2 regions of the Microbacterium sp. 01T413_2 genome follow, and region 2 is predicted to be linked to the other one. Evidence: riboswitches for the same ligand, from Rfam matches in the RefSeq annotation. Region 2 holds a riboswitch; the other holds the start of a gene.

Region 1 (7,470 bases), on a different contig from region 2:
TTGGCGATCTCCATGGTCAACGCGGGGAAGGACGACTTGTTCTTCGGGAAGACGAGATAACTCGCATCGTCGGTGGGCTCGACGGGGATCGGCCAGCTGAAGCCCTCCTTGCTGAGGCAGGTCTCCATACGCCGGTTCTCCGCGTAGTTCGAAAGGTGCTCGAGCATCACCGTCGAATAGGGATCCATCGGCATCGTCCAGTGCGCGATGTCCTTCGCAGGCAGATCCGATGTCGGTGCGGTCGCGGTCGTGCCTGCGGGCTTCGGTCCAGTCGCGCTCGCGGGGGGCGTCGCGCACCCCGCGATCGGCGCGACCAGCGCGGCGACGGCGAGGACGGTGATCGTGCGGCGGTGACGCTTCGTCGCGATTCGGGTCATGCGGAGCCCTCTCTTCCCGAGCCGTTCTCGACTCTCACCGTAGAGGTTGGTCCGCGGGCCGGATCCTGACATCGCGGATCCGGAAACGCGAGAACGCGGGACCCGACGGCTCGGATCCCGCGTTCTCGATGGCTGTCAGGAGGTCAGCGCGGCGTCACCAGATGGCGGCGATACCGGCGTTCGCGGCGGTCAGGATGCCGACGAGCCAGAACATCGCCGGCGGGACGGCCTGGCCGCGCTTCTGCCGGGCCGAGCCGATGCCGATCAACGCGCCGATGATCAGCAGGATCACGAGCTTGGTGCCGATCTTGGCGTAGTTCATGCTCACGCCCTCGGGCAGTCCCCACGGGGCGGCGAGCACGAGCCCGGCGACGCCGGCGATCGCGAGACCGGTGTTCATCAGGCCGGTCATCTGCTTCTTGCCGCCGAAGGCCTGCACGGCCCATGCGCCGAACAGCGTCGCGAAGCCGATCAGATGGACGAACAGCACGATGTGGCGCAGGGTTTCCATGACCTCAGGCTAGGCCTGGGATCGCTCCGGCACCAGGAAGGCGCACCTCATCGCGCGTTCAGCCAGAGCAGTCGTCCGAGTGTGGATGCCGTGGGCGTTCCGTGTCGCGGCGATCAGCCCCGCAACGACCGGATGACCTGAGCGGTGCGCAAGGCGGCGTCGGCCGCCTCTGCGCCCTTGTCCTCCTTCGAGTCCTCGAGGCCGGCACGCTCCAGACCCTGCTGCTCATCGTCCAGCGTCAGCACGCCGAAGCCGACGGGCTTGCCGGCGTCGAGCGCGACCCGAGTGAGGCCATCGGTGGTGGCCGCCGAGACGTACTCGAAGTGCGGGGTGCCGCCGCGGATGATCACGCCGAGCGCGACCACCGCGTCCGCACCGCCCGCGAAGGCGGCCTGCGCGGCCACGGCCAGTTCGAATGAGCCGGGGACGCGCACCAGACGGTGGTTCGCCCCTGTCTCCTCGAGCACGCGCTGGGCACCCGCGATGAGGCCGTCCGTGATCGTCTCGTGCCAGGTGCCGGCGACGATCACGACATTGAGCCCGGTCGCGTCGATTCCGCCGGTGGTGGGTGCTCCTGCGCCGCTCATTCGTCGTCCCTTCCGTTCTCCGCACCATTGGCGGCCAGGGCGGCGGCGAGCTCGGACTCGCCGATGATGTGGCCCATGCGGTCGCGCTTGGTCTCGAGGTACTGGTGGTTGTTGGGGCCGACTCCGACGATCAGCGGCACCTGCTCGATGACATCGAGCCCCAGTTCGCGCAGCTGCGCGACCTTGTCCGTGTTGTTCGTCAGAAGGCGCACCTTCCTCACACCGAGGTCGGTGAGGATCCCGGCCGCCGCGGCGTAGTCGCGGGCGTCGGCGGGGAGGCCCAGCGCGAGGTTGGCATCGACCGTGTCGAGGCCCTCCTCCTGCAGGGCGTACGCGCGCAGCTTGTTGATCAGGCCGATGCCGCGTCCCTCGTGGCCTCGCATGTAGATGACGATGCCACCCTCCTGCTCGATCGCGTCGAGGGCCGCCTCCAGCTGCGGGCCGCATTCGCACTTGAGGGATCCGAACGCCTCGCCCGTCAGGCACTCCGAGTGCACCCGCACCAGCGCCGTCTCCGTCGGCTCGCCCGAGACGACCGCGATGTGGTCGGTGCCGGTGATGCGGTCCTTGTAGGCGAGGAAACGGAACACGCCGTGCGTCGTGGGCACGGTGGCGTCGGCGCGCAGGCTCACCCGGCGACGGGTGTTGTTGGCGACGCAGTCGGCCTCGTCCCGTGGGTCGACCTCGTTGAGATGCGCGATCAGCTGCTCGATCGTGATCACGGGGATCCCGTCGCGCTCGCCGAGCTCCATCAGTCCGGGCAGACGCATCATGCTGCCGTCCTCGGCGACGACCTCAGCGATCGCGCCGACCGGGCGCAGACCGGCCAGCCGCATCAGCTCGACGGCCGCCTCGGTGTGTCCGCCGCGCTGGCGCACCCCGCCGTCGACCGCACGCAGGGGCAGCACGTGCCCCGGACGGATGAGGTCGTTCGGCAGGGACGCCGCGTCGGCCAGCACGTTCAAAGTGCGGGCACGGTCGGCGGCGCTGATGCCGGTGGTGACGCCGGAGGCTGCGTCGACGCTGATCGTGTACGCGGTGCTGCGCGCGTCCTCGTTGGCCTCGACCATCGGGGGCAGGTTCAGCGCGTCGGCGATGTCGGCGGGCATGGGTGCGCACAGGTACCCGGAGGTCCAGCGCACGGTCCATGCGATCCACTCGGGGGTCGCGAGCTCGGCCGAGAGGATGACGTCGCCTTCGTTCTCGCGGTTCTCGTCATCCGCGACGAGCACGGGGCGGCCGGCGCGGAGCGACTCCAGCGCCTCGGCGATCGTGGAAAGGCTCATCGCGAGCCTCCTTCCGGTGTGGCGGCGCGGTCGGCGCCGGCGTCTGCGGCACGGAACGCGAGCAGCCGCTCGACGTGCCGGGCGAGGATGTCGGTCTCCAGGTTCACCCGGTCGCCGACGGCGCGGGATCCGAGCGTGGTCGCCGCGAGGGTCTCGGGGATGAGCGAAACCTCGAACCAGTCCTGTGGGGTTGAATCGGTCCCTGAGCCTGTCGAAGGGGGCTCGCTGACTGCGCTCACGGTCAGCGATGTGCCGTCGACCGAGATGGATCCCTTGTCCACGACGAGCGGGGCGAGGTCGTGCGGCAGCGAGATGCGCAGCACGCTCCACTGTGCACCGGGCCGCACCTCGAGCACTTCACCGACGCCGTCGACGTGGCCCTGCACGATGTGGCCGCCGAGGCGGGCGCCGACCGGCATCGCCTTCTCGATGTTCACCCGCGTGCCCACCGTCGCGCCGCCGATCGCGGCGACATCGAGCGTCTGCTTCATGACGTCGGTGTCGAAGGCGTCGGAGGTGGATCCGACCACGGTGAGGCACACGCCGCTCACGGCGATGGACTCGCCGTGCACCGCGTCGGACGCGGCCTTCGGGGCGCGCACGGTCAGGCGCCAGCCGTCGCCGGCGGGCGTGATCGCAGTGATCTCGCCGATCTCCTCGATGATTCCGGTGAACATCAGGCTTCTCCTTCGCTCCGGGAGGGTTCGTTCCGGGAGGTGTTCTCGTCTGCGGGGACGGCGTTCACCGTCGCGTCGTTTTCGGCGGCGGCCGCCTGGGCGGCGGCCGGCCGGGCGATCGCCAGCAGATCCGGGCCGAGCGGCAGCCACTCATCGACGACCAGGCGCCGGGCTTCACCGATCGAGGACACGCCGATGTCGCCGAGGGCCAGCTTCGGTCCGCCGATCAGCACGGGGGCCAGGTAGGCCAGGACCTCGTCCATCAGCCCTTCGGCGAGGAACGCACTGGCCAGGGTCGGCCCGCCTTCCACGAAGACGCGCTGGATCCCACGATCGCGGAGATCCGCGAGGATCGCGGTGAGGTCGTGCTCGGTGTAGAACAGCGGCGCGTGCGGATGGCGGCGCACGGCGGCCTCGGCGGGAGTCTCCCTCGCGCCGATGACCACGGGGACGGGCTGGCGGGGGAGCAGGGCATCGCCGTCGCGGGCGGTGAGGGCAGGGTCGTCGGCCAGCACCGTGCCGGTGCCCACGATGATCGCGTCGGCCGCGGCACGACGGCGGTGCACGTCGGCGCGGGCCGCGGGGCCGGTGATCCATTGGCTGGATCCGTCCGCCGCGGCGGCGCGGCCGTCCAGGCTCTGCGCCCACTTCACCGTCACATGCGGACGGCCGAGGCGCTGCACCGTGAGCCAGTCGCCGATCAGAGCCTCGGCGGCGTCGGCCTGCTCACCGGCGACGACGTCGAGGCCGGCGGCGCGCATCCGCTCCGCGCCGCCGCCGGATCGCACGCCAGGATCGTCGAGCGCGTAAAGGACGCGGGCCACGCCGGCGTCGATGAGTGCCTGGGCGCACGGACCGGTGCGGCCGGTGTGATTGCACGGTTCGAGCGTCACCACGGCGGTCGCGCCGCGGAGCTCGGCCGGCGCGAGCTTCGAGAGCGCATCGACCTCGGCGTGCGGGGTTCCCGCGCCACGGTGCCAGCCCTCGGCGAGCACGTCGCCGGTGGGGGAGAGGATCACGGCGCCGACCTGCGGGTTCAGCCCGCGCGGGCCGCGGCGCGCGATCTCGAGCGCGTGCGTCATCGCCGCCCGCTCCGCCGCTGTCGCCGTCATGTCGCCTTCTTCATCCTGGTCCAGATCACCGGGGTCGGGGCGCACGTCGATCGTGCGTGCTGCCTCTCATCCGGACTCGCGAGCCTTCGCTCGCATCACCGTCGGTCCCGGAATTGCACCGGATCGGCCTCGGATCCGTGTCGGATCCTCGGTTCGCGGACTGTCACCGCCGGTTCGGATTCTCACCGACCCCGGAGCACGTTGTGTTGCTCTCAGCTTAGTCAACGCGCGGATGCCGGTTTCATTCCGGCGGATGCATCTGTGACGCCCCATGTCGTTCCGGCTCACTTCAGCAGCCGCGACAGCCGACGGTCCGCGAGCACCTTGCCGCCGGTCTGGCAGGTGGGGCAGTACTCCAGCGATCGGTCGGCGAAGAACACACTGCGCACCGTGTCGCCGCACACCGGGCAGGGTTCCCCCCTGCGGGCGTGCACCTGCATCCCTCGTCGTTTCGCGTCCTTGAGTTCGGCTGGCGGCTTGCCGCTCGCCTCTGCCACGGCCTCACGCAACGTCGACTGCATCGCGTCGTACAGCCCGGTGACCTCTGCCTCGTTTAGACCGCCGGCGGGCGCGTAGGGCGACATCCTGGCGGCGTGCAGGATCTCGTCCGAGTAGGCGTTGCCGATGCCGCCGATCACCGCCTGGTCCCGAAGCAGACCTTTGATCTGCGTGCGCCGGCCCTCGAGCAGCGCCGCGAACACGTCGCGGGTGAAGGACGGATCCAACGGGTCAGGCCCCAGTCGTGCGATGCCGGGTACATCGGCCGGATCGCGGACGACGTACACGGCGAGGGACTTCTTCGTGCCCGCCTCGGTGAGGTCGAAGCCGCTGCCGTCGTCGAACGCGATCCGCAACGCGATCGGCGACTTGCCCGGGCGGATCAGCGTGGTGGGGAGGGCGTCGTACCAGCGCAGCCATCCGGCCTTGGCGAGGTGGAAGACGAGGTGCAGGTGCGGTTCGGTGTCGCTCTTCAGCGTCAGATCCACGAATTTCCCGTGGCGTGCTGCACCGTCGATCCGTGACCCCGCCAGTGCGGTCACGGGCGGGTCGAAGGTCTTCAGCGCCGCGATCGCCGACACCGAGGCGCGGGTGATGGTGAGCCCGACCGCGCGCTCCGCGAGGAAGTCGACCAGCCCCTGCACCTCAGGCATCTCCGGCATGGGATCATCCTGCCACCCCCGTGCGACATCGGGGGCAGGGCGGTCCGGATGACGGCCGCCGAAGCGCTCAGGGGAGGGCTCAGCCGAGGTCGATCGGCCAGTCCACGGGAGCGCGGTCGTCGCTGCGCAGCAGCGCGCCGCTCCATCCGTCGTCCCGGCCTCGCGGCCCCGGCAGTCCCTGCCGCAGGAGGCCTTCGTAGCGGAACCCGAGCGCCCGGGCGCTCCGCGCCGACGGCACGTTGCCGACCACGGCGCGCCACCGGATTCGGGCGAGACCCAGCTCGGCGAATCCCCAGTCGATCACGGCGCAAGCGGCCTCGGTGAGGTATCCGCGTCCGCGCGCAGGCGCGGCCACCCAGTAGCCGAGCTCGGCGTCGCCGCCCGTCGGGTGCTCGACGATGTGATGCAGTCCGATCGACGCGATCAGCGTGCCGTTGGCGTACGCCGCCCACACCTTCTGGGATCCGTCCTCCCACCACTCACCGACGAGCCGGACGTAGTCTTCGGCGTCCGCGCGACCGTAGGGGCTCGGCACAGTGGTCCAGCGCGGGATCTCCGGGTCCTGGCACGCCTCCGAGATCGCTTCGACGTCGGCGGAGGTCGGGGCGCGCAGGACCAGGCGAGGTGTGCGCAGCTCGACCGGTTCCATCGGTTCAGCCTAGGCCCGCCGCCCGGCCCGGATCGTCCACGTACGTGCGAAACTCAGTCGATCCCGCCGCAGAACCGATCGACGAGGTCATCCGGTGCGCGATCGACTGAGTTCGGAACGGCGAGTGCCCGAGCCCGGAACTGGCGACGCCGTCCGCATCGTCCTGCACAGGCGCGGCAGAATCCGCAGTCTTCACAGATTCCGGCGGCGAGAGCCCATGGCAACTCGCGAACGGCCACCCTCGGGGGGATGATCGACCAGCGATTCAGGACCTTCGAACTGCGCGCCCAGGGGTATACCGGCAGGATGATCGCGCAGGCGGTGCAGCATGGGACGCTGATCCGGCTGCGACAGGGGCAGTACACGACGGCGCGCTGCCCGGAGTACGCGCTCGAGGCGGGACGGTTCGGCGGGCGGGCCGACTGCGTGAGTGCGCTCGCGCTCGCCGGCGTCTTCGTCCGCGAACGGCATCCGCTGCACCTGCAGATGACGCCGCACTCCTCGCGTCACGCTCTCCCCTCGGCACTGATCGTCCGGCACTGGCGGGCGTGCTCCGCGCCCTGGAACGACCTCGCCGTCCCCCTCGTCGATGCACTCGCGCAATCGCTCGCCTGCCAGGAACCGCGGGACGCCGTGGCGTCGCTGGACAGCGCCCTCCATCAGGGGCTGATCGACCTCGACGGGCTCGACGAGGTCTTCGAGCTCGCCCCCCGGCGCACGCGCGTGCTCCGTCGCCTCGTGGACGGGCGGGCGGAGTCCGGACCGGAGACGCTCGTGCGCATCGCCGCCCGCGCGCTGGGGTTCGATGTCGCCGTGCAGGTGCTGCTCGACTTCGGCCGGGTGGATCTGCTGCTCGACGGCTGGCTCGTGGTCGAGTGCGACTCCCGGGCGCATCACGAGGACTGGGCGCAGCGGCGCCGCGACTACGCGCGGGACCGTCAGGCGGCGGCGCAGGGACTCTGCGTGCTGCGACTGATCGCCGAGGACATCATGTACGACCGAGAGGGCGTGGTGGCGGCGCTGCGGGGCATGCGCGGCTTCCGACCGGCACGCCGCCGCAGCGTCACGAACTCAGTCGATCTCGGGGCCCGATCGCAGAACGCGCCGGCGC
Region 2 (7,470 bases):
GGCGGATCCGCTCCCGTCGACGAGTACGCGTTCGAGGGGGCTCACCAGGCCGGGATCACCACCCGCGTGCAGGAGCATCTGCACTTCGCGAGCTTCGACATGATGCCGCGTGCGAGCCGCGACGATCTCATCTCACTGCTGCAGGACTGGAGCTACGCCGCGTCCCGGCTGGCGAAGGGTCTCGATGTCAGCGCCTCGGGTGCCGTCGGGGGCTCCCCGGAGGCGCCGCCGGACGACACCGGCGAGGCGCAGGGGCTCACGGCGGCGGGCCTCACGATCACTTTCGGGCTCGGGCCGTCCCTCTTCCTCGCGGAGGGGGACAGGTTCGGCATCGCCGATCGGCGTCCGTCCGTGCTCGCCGATCTGCCGGCGTTCGTCGGCGACGCCCTCGATGCCGGCTATACGGGTGGTGACCTCTGCATCCAGGCCTGTGCCGACGATCCTCAGGTCGCGGTGCACGCCGTGCGCAACCTCAGCCGGATCGCGTTCGGCCGCGCCAGGCTGCGCTGGTCGCAGCTCGGCTTCGGTCGCACCTCGCGCACCGCCCCGGACCAGCAGACCCCGCGCAACCTCTTCGGATACAAAGACGGCACCGCGAACATCCTCGCCGACGACACCGAGGCCCTCGCCGAGCACGTCTGGGTATCGGAGAAGGACGAGCCCGCCTGGATGGCCGGAGGCTCGTATCTCGTCGCACGCAAGATCGCGATGCTCATCGAGACCTGGGACCGTCTGCGCTTGGCCGAGCAGGACCGCACCATCGGCCGGGCGAAGGGCAGCGGTGCGCCGCTGTCGGGTGGAGGCGAGTTCGCCGAGCCGTCGTTCCGTGGCGGTCGCATCGACGAGCATTCCCATGTGCGACTCGCGCACCCCACGGTCAACGACGGCATCCGCATCCTGCGCCGCGGCTACAACTACGTCGACGGCAACAACGAGCTGGGCCGTCTCGATGCAGGCCTGTTCTTCCTCTCCTACCAGCGCTCGCCGGAGCAGTTCGTCGCCCTCCAGAAGAGGCTGTCGACCGACCTCATGAGCGAGTACATCAAGCACATCGGATCCGGCATCTGGGCGATCCCGGCCGGGGCGCGCAAGGGCTCCTACGTCGGAGCCGAGTTGTTCGCCTGACCAGCGCGCCTCGAGACAGAGCGCTCGTCCTGCACCGGGCGGGCGCTCCTGCGTTCGCAGCCGCCCTGGCCGATCTCGTAGATCCCGGGAATACTTCTCGCAGGCGGGTGTTTCACCAGATATATTCAAGTGAATAGAAATCTGAAGGAGAGCGCAGTGAGCGAGTCGAGCACCTGGTCGGGCATGCAGTTCGGCCTCATGTCGGTCAGCGACATCACCCGGAACCCGGTGACGGGCGAGACGCCGAGCGAGCGCGAGCGGATCCAGAACACGCTCACGATCGCCAAGCACGCGGAAGAGGTCGGCCTCGACGTCTTCGCGATCGGCGAGCACCACAACCCGCCGTTCTGGTCGTCGAGCCCGACGACCTTCCTCGCGGCGCTCGCCGCGCAGACCGAGCGCCTTATCGTCTCGACCTCCACGACGCTCATCACGACGAACGACCCGGTGAAGATCGCCGAGGACTACGCGATGCTGCAGCACGTCTCCGGCGGTCGTATGGACCTCATGATGGGCCGCGGCAACACCGGCCCGGTCTACCCCTGGTTCGGCAAGGACATCCGTCAGGGCCTGCCGCTCGCGATCGAGAACTACGCCCTGCTGCACGAGTTGTGGACCAAGGACGTCGTGGACTGGGAGGGCAAGTTCCGCACCTCGCTGCAGGGCTTCACCTCCACCCCGCGCCCGCTCGACGGCGTCGCGCCGTTCGTCTGGCACGGCTCCATCCGCACGCCGGAGATCGCCGAGCAGGCCGCCTACTACGGCGACGGCTTCTTCGCGAACAACATCTTCTGGCCCAAGGAGCACTACCAGCGCCTCATCGAGCTGTACCGCCAGCGCTACGCGCACTACGGTCACGGCACGCCGGAGCAGGCGATCGTCGGCCTCGGCGGACAGGTGTTCATGCGGGCGAATTCGCAGGACGCGGTGGACGAGTTCCGTCCCTACTTCGACAACGCGCCGGTGTACGGCCACGGCCCGTCGATGGAGGACTTCACCGAGATGACGCCGCTCACGGTCGGCTCTCCGCAGCAGGTCATCGATCGCTATGCCGCGATGCGCGAGCACTACGGCGACTACCAGCGCCAGCTCTTCCTCATGGACCACGCGGGGCTCCCGCTCAAGGTCGTGCTCGAGCAGCTCGACATCCTGGGCGGCGAGGTCGTGCCGGTGCTCCGCAAGGAACTCGCGCAGAACCGCCCCGCCACCGTGCCGGACGCTCCGACCCACGCCGCCCGGGTCAAGGCCGTGTACGGCGACGGGCCGTCGCGCGAGGCGCGCCCCGGCGCGAACCGCGGTGACAACCTGACCGCCGGCTCGCCCTACCAGGACGGCGGCGCGGTTCCGGCCGCCGCCGGCTCCTCCTTCGGCGCAGCGGCCACGAAGGGGGCGAACTGAGATGGGCGCGCGTCGCATCGCGGTGATCTCCGCGGGGCTCAGCAACCCGTCCTCCACGCGGATGCTCGCCGACCGCCTCGCGGCGGAGACCGCGCACCGGCTCACCGAGCTCGGCTCCGAGGTCAGCGTCGACGTGATCGAGCTGCGCGATCTCGCGCACGACATCACGAACAATCTGCTCACGGGGTTCGCGCCGCCGGCGCTGGACTCGGCGATCAACACGGTGATCTCGGCCGACGGCATCATCGCCGTGACGCCGATCTTCTCGACGAGTTACTCCGGTCTGTTCAAGTCGTTCATCGACGTGCTGGATCCGGATGCGCTCACCGGCAAGCCCGTCCTGATCGGCGCGAACGCGGGCACCGCACGGCACTCGCTCGCGATCGACTACGCGATCCGTCCGCTGTTCACCTACCTGCACGCCGAGCCGGTGCCCACCGGGGTGTTCGCGGCGTCGAGCGACTGGGGTGCGAAGGCCGACGAGGTCGCGCCGCTCAGCACGCGCGTCGAGCGCGGGGCGCGCGAGCTCGCCGAGGCGATGGCCCGCCGGGAGCCGGCGGCCGACAAGGATCCGTTCGACCCGGGCAACTACCTCGGCGAAGGCCGCTCCTTCGGTCATCTGCTCGGAGGCCTCGCGGGGGAGTAGGCCGGCTTCAGAGCATCGGGGCGTGACACCGCCGACGAATGTCCGTGGGACATCGTACGGTGGCGTCATGCCCCTTCTCACTGCGTTCGATGCCCTTCTCAGCGAGCTCGACGGCTCCCTCCTGCGCGCCGGAGACGATGGATTCGATGCGGCTCGTCGCCCATGGAACCTCTCGATAGACCAGCTTCCGGCCGCGGTGGCGACGCCTGCCGGTCTCGATGATCTGCGCAGGATCCTCGCCGCCGCGCGCGAGGCGGGAACGCCGATCGCCGTGCAGCCCAGCGGGCATGGCGCCTCCGGGGACCTGGCCGGGGCCGTGATCGTCCGGACGGCGGCGTTCGACCGGCTCGACATCGACCTCGAGGCCGGCGTCGTGGTGGTCGGCAGCGGCGTGCGCTGGGGTGCGGTGGTGGACGCCCTGGAAGGCACCGGCTGGGCGGCCCCCGCGGGCACGAGCCCCGTCGTCTCGGTCGCCGGGTACACGCTCGGCGGCGGACACTCCTGGTTCAGCCGCACCGCCGGACTCGGCTCCGACAACCTGCGCGCGGCGTGGGTGCTGCGGTCCGACGGCACGCACGAGCGCGTCGACGACGACAGCGACCGCGAGGCCATGTGGGCGCTCCGCGGCGCCGGCGGCGTGGTCGGCATCGTGACCGCGCTCGAGATCGACCTCGTTCGTGCTCCGGAGCAGTGGGGCGCCTCTCTGACGTTCGATGCGGCGGACTCCGCTGCCGTGATCCGCGCCGTGCGGGACCTCGCCGCGTCCGCGCCGGCGACGCTCAACGTGTTCACGAACTCGATGCGGATGCCGGATGCGCCGATGCTGCCCGAGGAGATCCGCGGAAAGAGCTTCGTGACGGTGCAGGCCCTGTCCTCCCATGGTGCGGCAGACGCGTTCCTGGAGGGCGTGCGCCGGGCCGGCGCCGTCCAGCGCGAGACCTCAGGCCCCACCTCGCCCGCCGCGCTCGCGGCGGCATCGGGTGAGCCGACGGATCCGACCGCGGGCCGGGGCGCCTCCCTCGCCCTCGACCGGCTCGACGATGCCACGATCGACGCGTTGGTGCAGTTCCGCCAGGCGCCCGAGCAGTCGCCGATCGTCGGAATCGATCTGCGCATGCTGGGGGGCGCCCTCGACGCACCACGGCGGTCCGGCTTCGCCTCTCTGGCCTCGGCGTCATGGCTTCTGCATGCGCTCGTGCCGAACTTCCCGGGCGCGCCGGCCGAGCCCGGCGACGCGAGCATCGCGGGCCTCCTCGAACTGCTCGCCCCGGTCGCGGCTGACCGGACGGTGCCGACCTTCCTCACGCCCGGTCAGACGCTCGAGCGGTGCGCCACGGCGGCCGACCTCGATCGGCTCCGGGCGATCCGAGCGAGCGCGGATCCTGACGGCGTGCTGCACAAGGGACGCCTGCCGCGCTGAGGTCCACTGTGCAGCGCAGCGGCGTCGGCCACGGCCGGGGCCTCGGCGCGCACGCCGACCCGCGTCGGGCCCCGGTGCGGGCGTCGAGCGGTCGTCAGTCGATCGCGGCGAGGCTCTGCACCGTGGCCGAGGCGGCCTCGGCGAGCTCACGGCCCTTCACGGAGAAGTGGCGACGGAAGTAGTCCTGGTGCTCGTCGTGCTCGTGGAAATTGTGCGGCGTGAGCACAGCGGAGAACACCGGGACGTCCGTTTCCAGTTGCACGCGCATGAGGGCGTCGACGACGGATCCGGCGACGAAATCGTGCCGGTAGATCCCGCCGTCCACGACGAGAGCGCTCGCGGCGATGCCCTGGTAGCGCCCTGTGCGTGCGAGACGCTTCGCGTGCAGGGGGATCTCGAACGCGCCGGGGACACGGAACACGTCGACCTCGTCGAAGCCCAGCTCCGCGAGACGTTCGACGAATGCGGAGACCGTCTGTTCGACGATCTCGGCGTGCCACTGCGCGGCGACGATGGCGATTCTGGGCATGGTGGACTGCTCCTTCTGTCCTCTCTCATCCGGACTGTGACCGTCGGCTCCGGAATCGCACCGGATCGGCGGTCCCCGCCATGGGGACCGTTCGCGGGCTCGCGCGGACATGCCGCGACACCGCCGGTGGGGACTTGCACCCCGCCCTGAGGACACGACGACGCTATCACCGCGGGACGCGCCACCAGGACCCCCGCATCTCCGCGGCAGGACCTGGCGGCCGGGACCTGGCCGGCCGCGGTCGCGGCTCGAATGCCGAGCGGCGATCCACCGGGCCTCAGCGCGGCGCGGTGGCGTCCCCGGCCAGGCGGTACGCCGTCTCGGGCCGGCCCGGCGTGCCGTAGCGCGGGGCGCGGATCGCGACCTGCTGCGCGACGAGGTGCTCCAGGTATCGGCGCGCAGTGACCCTGGAGACGCCGACGAGAGGTGCGGCCTCGCCGGCCGAGAGGTCGCCGTGCGCGCGCAGCACTGCGGTGACGGCGTGCAGCGTCTCGGCGGCGAGCCCCTTCGGCAGGGCGATCGTGCCGGTCGCTGGACCTCCGATGAGGGCGTCGATCTCCTCCTGGCTGGCGGCACCGGCGAGACCGGCCGCGCGTTCGTGACGATCGCGGAACTGCTGCAGACGCTCGCGGAAGACCGCGAACGGGAAGGGCTTGAGCAGGTACTGCGCCACACCGAGCGCCGACATCCGCCGCACAGCCTCGACATCACGCACGCTGGTCACGGCGATCACCTCGATCGCACTGCCGGCACCGCGGATGCGGCGCAGCACGTCGATGCCTGATCCGTCCGGCATCGTGAGATCCAGCAGGACCAGGTCGATCCGCCCCGCGTCCGCGGAGAGGGCGTTGAGCGCCGCCCGCACGCCGGTGCACTCTCCGACGACCTCGAACCCATCGAGCCGGGCGATGTAGGCCGCGTGGAGCTCGAGTGTGAGCGGGTCGTCGTCGACGAGCAGCACTCCGATCATGCGGTTCTCCCTTCACGTCCGATGCCGGGCAGCGTCACACGGAATGCCGTGGGCTCGGTGGAGAGCTCGACGCTTCCGCCCGCGGCCGTCACGATGTCCCGGACGAGAGCGAGCCCCACTCCGCGCCCCGAGCGCTCGCTGGGCTTGGTGGAGAAGCCGTGCTCGAAGATCCGTTCCCGGAGCTCGACCGGGATGCCGGGACCTCCGTCCGAGACGGTGATCGCGACGGCTCCGCCGTCGGCGGCGGCCACGTCGACACGCACCCAGCGGTCGGCGCCGGACTCCGCCTGAGACGCGGCGTCGAGGGCGTTGTCGATGAGATTGCCGACGAGGGCGACCGCGTCGACGGGGGTCAGATCCGCGCGCGGCGCCGCCGGATCCACGTGCACGTGCCAGCGCACGCCGCGCTCCTTCGCCTGCGAGGCCTTGCCCAGCAGGAGTGCGCCGAGCGTCGGATCCCCATCCCGCAGCGTCATCTGATCGATCACGGACTGGCTCTGCGCGGAGGTTTCCGACAGCAGGGCGATCGCCTCCTCGCGTCGGTCGAGTTCCAGGAGCGACAACGCCGTGTGCAGGCGGTTGCCGTGCTCGTGCGTCTGTGCGCGCAGCGCCTCGCCGAGTGTGCGCACCGACTCGTAGCCGGCCACCGCCTCCCGCACGTCGCGGGCGTCGAGATCGCCGGTGATGCGCCGTGTCGCGAGCCGCGCGAACACGGCGCCCAGCGCGCCGAGCGCGACGACGGCCAGGGTGAGGAGCAGGATCACCGGCAGGCGTCGCAGCAGGGCGCCGCCCAGCGACTCCACGGTCACCCCTGCCGACACCCAGCCGACGACCGTCCCTGCGGCGTCGCGGACGGGAGCGATGGTGCGCACGGACGGGCCGAGGGTTCCCGTGTACTGCTCGGTGAGGGCGCGGTCGTCGCGGGGGATCGTGCCGATGTAGTGCCCGCCGACCTGCGCCGGATCCGGGTGCGTGAGCCGCACGCCGTGTCCGTCCATGACGGTGATGAAGTCCAGCCCCGCGCCCGTGCGCACGGACTCGACGTAGCTGCGCAGGTCCGCCTCCGCGGCGGAACGGTCCGTCGCGGTCACGGCCGTTTCGATCTCCGGGGCGACGGAGAGCGCCCGCGCGATCGCGGCCGTGACGTGCTCGGCCTCCTGCCGTGCCGAGGTCTGCGCCTCCCAGGTGAGGAACGCGCCGATCGCCACGCCGATCAGCAGCACGGATCCGATCAGCAGCGCGAACACGCGCGAAGCCGCACTGCGCACGCCGCCGCGTCTTGTCGTCGCCATCGCCGATCCGGACCTCCTCAGACAGTATGCGCGAGTCGCGGCGCGCAGTGCGGCCTGCTCAGATTTCGCCCCGGTTTCAATACGAACAGA

The links. Region 2 has a riboswitch for FMN ahead of AC1DMN_RS14180 (6,7-dimethyl-8-ribityllumazine synthase). Riboswitches for the same ligand answer to the same signal wherever they lie in the genome.
Region 1: it holds a riboswitch for FMN, as region 2 does, so the genes downstream of both, ribD (bifunctional diaminohydroxyphosphoribosylaminopyrimidine deaminase/5-amino-6-(5-phosphoribosylamino)uracil reductase RibD) here and AC1DMN_RS14180 (6,7-dimethyl-8-ribityllumazine synthase) in region 2, are expected to answer to the same signal.

What each region holds. Positions count from the first base shown of each region.
Region 1 is NZ_JBFTQL010000008.1:57,142-64,611, reverse strand. Features, by position in the region: gene AC1DMN_RS06775 (hypothetical protein) at 1-377, opposite strand, end outside; gene AC1DMN_RS06770 (Fe-S protein) at 532-888, opposite strand; gene ribH (6,7-dimethyl-8-ribityllumazine synthase) at 1,002-1,475, opposite strand; gene ribA (GTP cyclohydrolase II) at 1,472-2,761, opposite strand; gene AC1DMN_RS06755 (riboflavin synthase) at 2,758-3,438, opposite strand; gene ribD (bifunctional diaminohydroxyphosphoribosylaminopyrimidine deaminase/5-amino-6-(5-phosphoribosylamino)uracil reductase RibD) at 3,438-4,550, opposite strand; FMN riboswitch at 4,604-4,753, opposite strand; gene AC1DMN_RS06745 (Fpg/Nei family DNA glycosylase) at 4,835-5,710, opposite strand; gene AC1DMN_RS06740 (GNAT family N-acetyltransferase) at 5,790-6,359, opposite strand; gene AC1DMN_RS06735 (endonuclease domain-containing protein) at 6,609-7,470, shown strand, end outside.
Region 2 is NZ_JBFTQL010000028.1:3,031-10,500, reverse strand. Features, by position in the region: gene efeB (iron uptake transporter deferrochelatase/peroxidase subunit) at 1-1,125, shown strand, start outside; gene AC1DMN_RS14195 (LLM class flavin-dependent oxidoreductase) at 1,309-2,523, shown strand; gene AC1DMN_RS14190 (FMN reductase) at 2,525-3,169, shown strand; gene AC1DMN_RS14185 (FAD-binding oxidoreductase) at 3,237-4,589, shown strand; partial or broken gene AC1DMN_RS14180 (6,7-dimethyl-8-ribityllumazine synthase) at 4,684-5,124, opposite strand; FMN riboswitch at 5,132-5,276, opposite strand; gene AC1DMN_RS14175 (response regulator) at 5,396-6,088, opposite strand; gene AC1DMN_RS14170 (ATP-binding protein) at 6,085-7,380, opposite strand.